2 linked regions of the Sphaerotilus montanus genome follow. The protein of the gene in region 1 interacts with the protein of each later gene in a pairwise test. Links are inferred from orthologs where the notes say so. Each region holds a gene or a part of one and is shown on either strand. Other genes may lie near its edges.

Region 1 (3,777 bases):
ACGGTGTTGAGCGTCTTCGTCGGGCTGATCGGGTGCAGCGTGGACACCGTGAGCACGTTCGGATACCACTCGACCATCACGCTCGGGTAGTAGGTCAGCCAGATCGCGCCGTGCTTGGGCATCACGCCGTTCTGGTACTTCAGCACCTGCTCGTGCCAGCGCTCGTAAGTGGGCGAGCCCGACTTGCCCAGCGCCTTGCCCGCGCCCTGCGCCACACCGACCGTCTGCACCGAGTACGCATCGCCCATCTCCCAGCGCAGGTCGTCACAGGTGACGAAATTGCCCAGCCCGGGGTGGAAGGGACCGACGTGGTAGTCCTCCAGGTAGACCTCGATGAAGGTCTTCCAGTTGTAGTTGCACTCGTGCTGCACGACGTGGTCGAAGACATAGCCCTCGAAGTCCAGCGCCTGGCGTGGCCCCATGCCGGCCAGATCGGCGGCCACGTCGCGGCCACCGTCCGTCCGCTCGAAGACCATGCCGTTCCAGACCTGCACCGGGTAGTTGCGCAGGTTCAGGCACGGGTCTTCCTTGAAGTGCGGCGCGCCGATCAGCTGGCCCTGCAGGTCGTAGGTCCAGCGGTGCAGCGGGCACACGACATTGCTGCCGGTGTGGCCGCGGCCCTTGAGCATCACGGCCTGCCGGTGGCGGCAGACGTTGGAGACCAGCTCGACGCCGTTCTTGGTGCGGATGAGCGCGCGCCCCTCGCCTTCGTGCGCGAGGGCGTGGTAATCGCCAACCTCGGGCACCATCAGCTCGTGCCCGACGTAGCGCGCACCGGAGGGGAAGATGAGACGCATCTCCCGGTCGAAGAGGGCCTGGTCGAAGTAACTCGTGACCGGCAATTGAGTGCGGCTGCGTTGAAGAGCGTCGAGTGTGATGCTCAGGTCGGACATGATCCCCAGGATCTCCAAAAATCCATGTCGAACCACCACCCCATGTTCTGGCCCCAACCAAGGGCGTTTGCCATTTCGAAGGCAAGGTGTTTTGCGACACACGACGGTGTTGCAGCGGGCCGGGGTGGGCGGACGCCCAAGGCGAACCGCGGATTTTAACCCAGACCGGGACCACGGCCATTGGCCACGGGAAATGTGCAGTATTTCCTGCCGCCCTGTTCACCGGGTACAACAGGGCCCAGCAGACCGCAGCGGCTTCAGCGGCCCTGCAGCGCCGCGGCGTGTACAGGACGGAACATTCGAGCCCCGCCAAGCCCCCTACAATCAAGGACTTTTCCCGACGCCATGCCCCAGAGCGCCTCCGACTCCCCTTCCCGCGAGCCCGCCAGCTACGAGAGTGCACTGGCCGAACTCGATCGTCTCGTGCAGGCGCTCGAATCCGCGCAGATGCCGCTTGATGCGTTGCTGGACGGTTACCGCCGGGGTGCCGAGTTGCTGGCCTACTGCCGCAGCCGCCTTGACGCGGTGGAGCAGCAGGTCAAGGTGCTGGACGGCGGACAGCTCCAACCCTGGAACGATCCCACATGAAGCGCTCTGCCTTCGATGCCTGGATGCGCGCGCAGCTCGAAGCGGTCGAAGCCGCGCTGTGCGTCCATGTCCGCGCCGACGCCCCCGCCGGACTCGGCCTCGCGATGCGCTATGGCGTACTGGATGGCGGCAAGCGACTGCGCCCGCTGCTGGTGCTGGCCGCCGCACAGGCCGTCGACGGGCATGCCGAGGCGGCAGTGCGCGCGGCCTGCGCAGTCGAGCTGATCCACGCCTACTCGCTCATCCACGACGACATGCCCTGCATGGACAACGACGTGCTGCGCCGCGGCAAGCCGACGGTGCACGTGCAGTTCGGCGAAGCGCGCGCCATGCTGGCCGGCGACGCGATGCAGGCACTGGCCTTCGAGGTGCTCACGCCCCCGCCCGCCGCCGCTGGCGACGTGGTCCCCGACGCGCTGCAGGCCCGCCTGTGCCGCCTGCTGGCCCGGGCGTCCGGCGTCGAGGGCATGGCCGGCGGCCAGGCCATCGACCTCGCCAGCGTCGGCAAGCCGCTGACCGAGACCGAACTGCTCGACATGCACGGCCGCAAGACCGGCGCGCTGCTGCAGAACAGCGTCCTGATGGGGGCCGCCTGCGGTCAGCCGTCCGCTGCCACATGGGACGCGCTGTCCGAGTTCGGTGCCGCCCTGGGCGTGGCCTTCCAGGTGGTCGACGACATCCTGGACATGACCCAGAACTCCGAGGTCCTCGGCAAGACCGCCGGCAAGGACGCCGACCAGAACAAGCCCACCTACGTCTCGCTGCTCGGCCTCGACGGGGCGCGCGAACGCGCCGCCACCCTGCACGCCCGAGCCCTGTCCGCCCTGTCCGCCTCCGGCCTGGGTGACGTCCATGCCTTGGCCACCCTGGCCGACCGCATCCTCGATCGCGACTCCTGAGCCGCGACCGCACACCGACGGATCCCCCCGCGATGAACGCCCAGAACGCCCATCCGCTGCTGAACCGCATCCAGTCCCCGGCCGATGTGCGCCGGCTCTCGCGCCCAGAACTGAAGCAGCTCGCCACCGAACTGCGCGACCACCTGCTCAAGAGCGTCTCGCGCACCGGCGGCCACCTGTCGTCCAACCTCGGCACCGTCGAGCTGACGATCGCGCTGCACCACGTCTTCGACACGCCCGACGACCGCCTGGTGTGGGACGTGGGCCACCAGACCTACCCGCACAAGATCCTCACCGGCCGGCGCGACCGCATGCCGACGCTGCGGCAATACGGCGGCCTCTCCGGCTTCCCGCGCCGCGACGAGAGCGAGTACGACACCTTCGGCACCGCGCACTCGTCCACCTCGATCTCGGCGGCGCTCGGCATGGCGATGGGCTCGCAGCTCCAGGGAGAACACCGCCACTGCGTCGCCATCATCGGCGACGGCGCGATGACCGCCGGCATGGCCTTCGAGGCGCTGAACAACGGCGGCATGCCGCACGCCGGCCAGGAGCCGAACCTGCTGGTGGTGCTCAACGACAACGACATGTCGATCAGCCCGCCGGTCGGCGCGCTCAACAAGTACCTCGCCAGGCTGATGAGCGGCAAGTTCTACGCTTCGGCCCGCGAAGGCGCCAAGCAGGTGCTGAAGAACGCGCCGCAGCTGTTCGAGCTGGCCCGGCGCTTCGAGGAGCACGCCAAGGGCATGGTCGTGCCCGGCACGATCTTCGAGGAATTCGGCTTCAACTACGTCGGCCCGATCGACGGCCACGACCTCGACGCGCTGATCCCGACGCTGGAGAACCTGCGCGACCGCAAGGGCGCACAATTCCTGCACGTCGTCACCAAGAAGGGCTACGGCTACCAGCTGGCCGAAGTCGACCCGATCGCTTACCACGGCCCCGGCAAGTTCGACCCCGCCATCGGCCTCGTCAAGCCCGCCACGCCCCCGAAGCCGACCTTCACGCAGGTCTTCGGCCAGTGGCTGTGCGACATGGCAGCGGCCGACCCCAAGCTCGTCGCCATCACGCCAGCCATGCGCGAAGGCTCGGGCATGGTCGAGTTCCACAAGCGCTTCCCGGACCGCTACTTCGACGTCGGCATCGCCGAGCAGCATGCGGTCACCTTCGCCGCGGGCCTGTCCTGCGAGGGCATGCGGCCGGTGGTCGCCATCTATTCGACCTTCCTGCAGCGCGCCTACGACCAGCTCATCCACGACGTGGCGCTGCAGAACCTGCCGATGGTCTTCGCGCTCGACCGCGCGGGGCTGGTCGGCGCGGACGGCGCAACGCACGCCGGTGCCTATGACATTGCCTTCGTGCGCTGCATCCCGAACATGGCGCTGCTGGCCCCCGCC
Region 2 (3,742 bases), 670 kb from region 1 along the record:
CGAGGCCAGGTCGATCGGGCTGAGCTTCCACTGCTTGAGCGGGTGGCCCTGGCGCTCCTTGAAGCGGCGGCGCTGCTCCTCGCGGCTGACCGAGAACCAGAACTTGAAGATGTGGATGCCGCTGCGCACCAGGTTGCGCTCGAACTCCGGCGCCTCGCGCATGAACTGGTCGTACTGCGCGTCGCTGCAGAAACCCATCACCCGCTCGACGCCGGCGCGGTTGTACCAGCTGCGGTCGAACAGCACGATCTCGCCGCGCGTGGGCAGGTGCTGCACGTAGCGCTGGAAGTACCACTGGCCGCTCTCGACCTCGCTGGGTTTTTCCAGCGCGACGACGCGGGCACCGCGCGGGTTGAGGTGCTCCATGAAGCGCTTGATCGTGCCGCCCTTGCCCGCGGCGTCACGGCCCTCGAACAGGATGATGACGCGCGCGCCCGTCTCCTTCACCCAGGCCTGCAGCTTGAGCAACTCCACCTGCAGCCGGTACTTCTGCTTCTCGTAGCTCTTGCGCGAGAGCAGGTGGCGGTAGGGATAGGCGCCCTCGCGCCAGCCGGCCGACAGCTCCAGATCCGGGTTCACGCCCGGTGCAGCGCCCTGGTCCCGGCTCAGCAGCGTGTGCCGCAGCACGGCCAGATCGTCGGGCGAGGCGCCATCGATCAGCGCCTGCAACTGCGCCCGCCATTCATCGCCACCCTCGCCACGGGCATGGCGCGCCAGCAGGTCGGTCACCGCCAGCGCCTGCACCTCGCGGGCGGCCTCGGTCGCGGCGCTGACCTCGTAGGACTCCATGCGTGCGGCGGTGATCGGCGCGGACTTGTCGGCCATCACCACCGGCGTGGACACCAGCGCGACAGACTTGCGCGGCGCACGGCGGCGGGGGGCGGCAGGAACTACGGCATCGGCGCGCGTCTTGACAGTCATGGGGACTCCTGGGAAATCATCCTTGTTCGATGACACCATGATGAAAACGCAGCGCCCTGGCGTCCTTGCGCTCCATCAATTCCTGGCCGGATGGGCAAACCCTGACCTGGCACAAGACCACGCCCCAGCCGTCCCGCAGCGACAATCGTGGATTGTTCATCTGCGCCGCCCGCAGCGGACCGCCCCATGCAAGCACTCGGTACCCCCCATTCCCCGAACGCGACCCGCGTCATGCTGCTTGGCAGCGGTGAACTCGGCAAGGAAGTCCTGATCGCGCTGCAGCGCCTGGGCGTCGAGACCATCGCCGTCGACCGCTACGAGCACGCCCCCGGCCAGCAAGTCGCGCACCACGCCCGCACCATCGCCATGAGCGACCCGGCCGCGCTGCGTGCCCTGATCGAGGCCGAGCGCCCGGACGTCGTCGTGCCCGAGATCGAGGCCATCGCCACCCAGACGCTCGAAGCGCTGGAAGCCGAGGGCGTCGTGCGCGTCATTCCCACCGCCCGCGCCGCCCGGCTGACGATGGACCGCGAGGGCATCCGCCGCCTGGCCGCCGAGACGCTCGGCCTGCCGACCAGCCCCTACCAGTTCTGCGATTCGCTCGACGAGCTGCAGGCCGCGATCGACGGTGGCATCGGCTACCCCTGCGTTGTCAAGCCGGTGATGAGCAGCTCCGGCAAGGGCCAGAGCAAGCTCGACGGCCCTGCCGATGTGGCGCAAGCCTGGGACTACGCGATGGCGGGCGGCCGGGTCAGCCACGGCCGCGTCATCGTCGAGGGCTTCATCGACTTCGACTACGAGATCACCCAGCTCACCGTGCGCGCCCTCGGGGCGGACGGCCAGGTCGAGACCCACTTCTGCGACCCGATCGGCCACGTTCAGGTCAGCGGCGACTATGTGGAAAGCTGGCAGCCGCACCCGATGCACCCCGCCGCGCTGGAGGAATCCCGCCGCATCGCCAAGGCCGTCACCGACAACCTCGGCGGCCAGGGGCTGTTCGGCGTGGAGCTGTTCGTCAAGGGCGCCCAGGTCTGGTTCAGCGAGGTCAGCCCGCGCCCGCACGACACCGGCATGGTCACGATGATCACCCAGTGGCAGAACGAGTTCGAGCTGCACGCCCGCGCCATCCTCGGCCTGCCGGTGAGCACCGCGCTGAAGAGCCCGGGCGCCAGCGCGGTGATCTACGGCGGCGTCGAAGCGACCGGCATCGTGTTCGACGGCGTGGACGAAGCGCTGCGCGTGCCGAACTCGGAAGTCCGCCTGTTCGGCAAGCCGGAGAGCTTCGTCAAGCGCCGCATGGGCGTGGCGCTGGTGCATGACGCGGACGTGGAAACGGCGCGGGTCCAGGCCAGGCTGGCAGCGTCGAAGGTGCGGCCGCGGGCGGTGTGAGCGGCTTGCCGCCACAATGGAGCCCTTTTCTGTCCCAACGACCACCGCCCCATGTCCACGTCTGACACCCCGATCGTCCCTGAAGAGGCTGCACAGCCCGTCGCCGAGTCCATCGCCGAGCCCGTCGCGGATGCCGCTGTCGAGCCCGCGGCGGAACCGGTCGCGGACGCCGCCGTGGTCGAGGCTGCGGCCGTGGCCAAGGTGCCCGAGATGACCCCGTCGGAGTGCGCCCGCCAGCTCAAGGACCGCTTCCCCGCGCTGTTCGCCGGCAACGTCGCCAAGCCGCTGAAGCTGCGCATCCAGGCCGACATCAAGGAACGCGCGCCGGGCGTGTTCACCAAGGCGGTGATGTCGGCGTTCCTGCGCCGCCACACCGGCACGACCGCCTACCTGATCGCGCTGACCAAGGCCGAGCACCGCTTCGACCTCGACGGCCAGCCGGCGGGCGAGATCACCGACGAGCACCGCCAGGTCGCCCAGGAAGAGCTGGACCGCCGCCGCGCCGTGCACCAGGAGCGCCGCGTCAAGGAAGCCGAAGCCGAACGCGCCAACCGGGACAAGGCCCGCGCCGAGGAACGTGCCGCCCAGACCCAGCAGCGCGAAGAGCAGGAGCTGCAGGAGCAGAAGCGCCGCAACCGCGCACAGCTGCTGCGCGACTTCGAGAAGACCACGCTCACGCGGGCGAACTTCTGCGTGCTCAAGGGGCTGCCGGAGTCGGATCTGGACCGCGTGCTGGAGATCGCGCGCAAGGAGGCTGCCGAGGCCCCGGCGCCCCAGGCGGACCGCCCGCATGCGCCGCGTGGCGATCGGCGCGACCAGCGCCCGGCCGGCCCGCGGCGCGACGGTGATCGCCCGGCGCCGGGCCAGGGCCGTCCGCCGCGCCGCTGATCTATCGACACCGGAGGGCAGGAACTGAGCCGGAAGAAGCCCCGGTTCCTCTGCCAGTTTCCGGCGCCATGGTCGTCAGTCTGGTGTCAGCATGAATGAAACCGTCCGATCCGGGCGGTTTCTTCATTCTTCACACCTCATCTCGACTGGACTGCCATGAAGCGAATTCAGTTTCTGTCCGCTGCGATCCTGGCGCTTGCGGCGACCGGTGCCGCCCACGCCAACGACCCGAAGGCGACCATCGCCGATCTGGATGCGCGGCTCACCCGCATCGGCGCCGCCCGGCTGGAGGGCACCGACACCGTCGGTGGCAAGACCGTCCCCGCGCTCTACTTCGGCGACCGCAAGATCAACAACAACTACGACGTCGTCGACGCCGTGCGCAAGGCCCACAGCGCCACCGCCACGGTCTTCGTCAAGGACGGCGACGAGTTCGTGCGCGTCAGCACCAACGTGCTGACCCCCGAAGGCAAGCGTGGCGTCGGCACCCAGCTGGCCCGCAACGCCGCCTACGAGGCGGTGAGCAAGGGGGGCACGTACTGCG

Evidence for each region.
Region 2: the proteins of BDD16_RS12235 (region 1) and purT interact in binary tests that used the Escherichia coli proteins (3 or more experiments, as listed by UniProt). The link is inferred for Sphaerotilus montanus from one-to-one orthologs.

What each region holds. Positions count from the first base shown.
Region 1 is NZ_JACCFH010000001.1:2,686,118-2,689,894, reverse strand. The notes cover bases 488-3,428. They hold BDD16_RS12235 (polyprenyl synthetase family protein), read left to right. Parts: upstream 488-1,477; coding sequence 1,478-2,380; downstream 2,381-3,428. Other genes in these bases: dxs (1-deoxy-D-xylulose-5-phosphate synthase), read left to right, coding at 2,413-3,428; xseB (exodeoxyribonuclease VII small subunit), read left to right, coding at 1,239-1,481; BDD16_RS12245 (aromatic ring-hydroxylating oxygenase subunit alpha), read right to left, coding at 488-893. Also shown: more of BDD16_RS12245, read right to left, coding at 1-487; more of dxs, read left to right, coding at 3,429-3,777.
Region 2 is NZ_JACCFH010000001.1:2,015,580-2,019,321, reverse strand. The notes cover bases 303-3,208. They hold purT (formate-dependent phosphoribosylglycinamide formyltransferase), read left to right. Parts: upstream 303-1,107; coding sequence 1,108-2,310; downstream 2,311-3,208. Other genes in these bases: BDD16_RS09170 (ProQ/FINO family protein), read left to right, coding at 2,362-3,198; ppk2 (polyphosphate kinase 2), read right to left, coding at 303-921. In the rest of the region: more of ppk2, read right to left, coding at 1-302; BDD16_RS09165 (Cache 3/Cache 2 fusion domain-containing protein), read left to right, coding at 3,355-3,742. UniProt on the Escherichia coli protein: Involved in the de novo purine biosynthesis. Catalyzes the transfer of formate to 5-phospho-ribosyl-glycinamide (GAR), producing 5-phospho-ribosyl-N-formylglycinamide (FGAR). Formate is provided by PurU via hydrolysis of 10-formyl-tetrahydrofolate.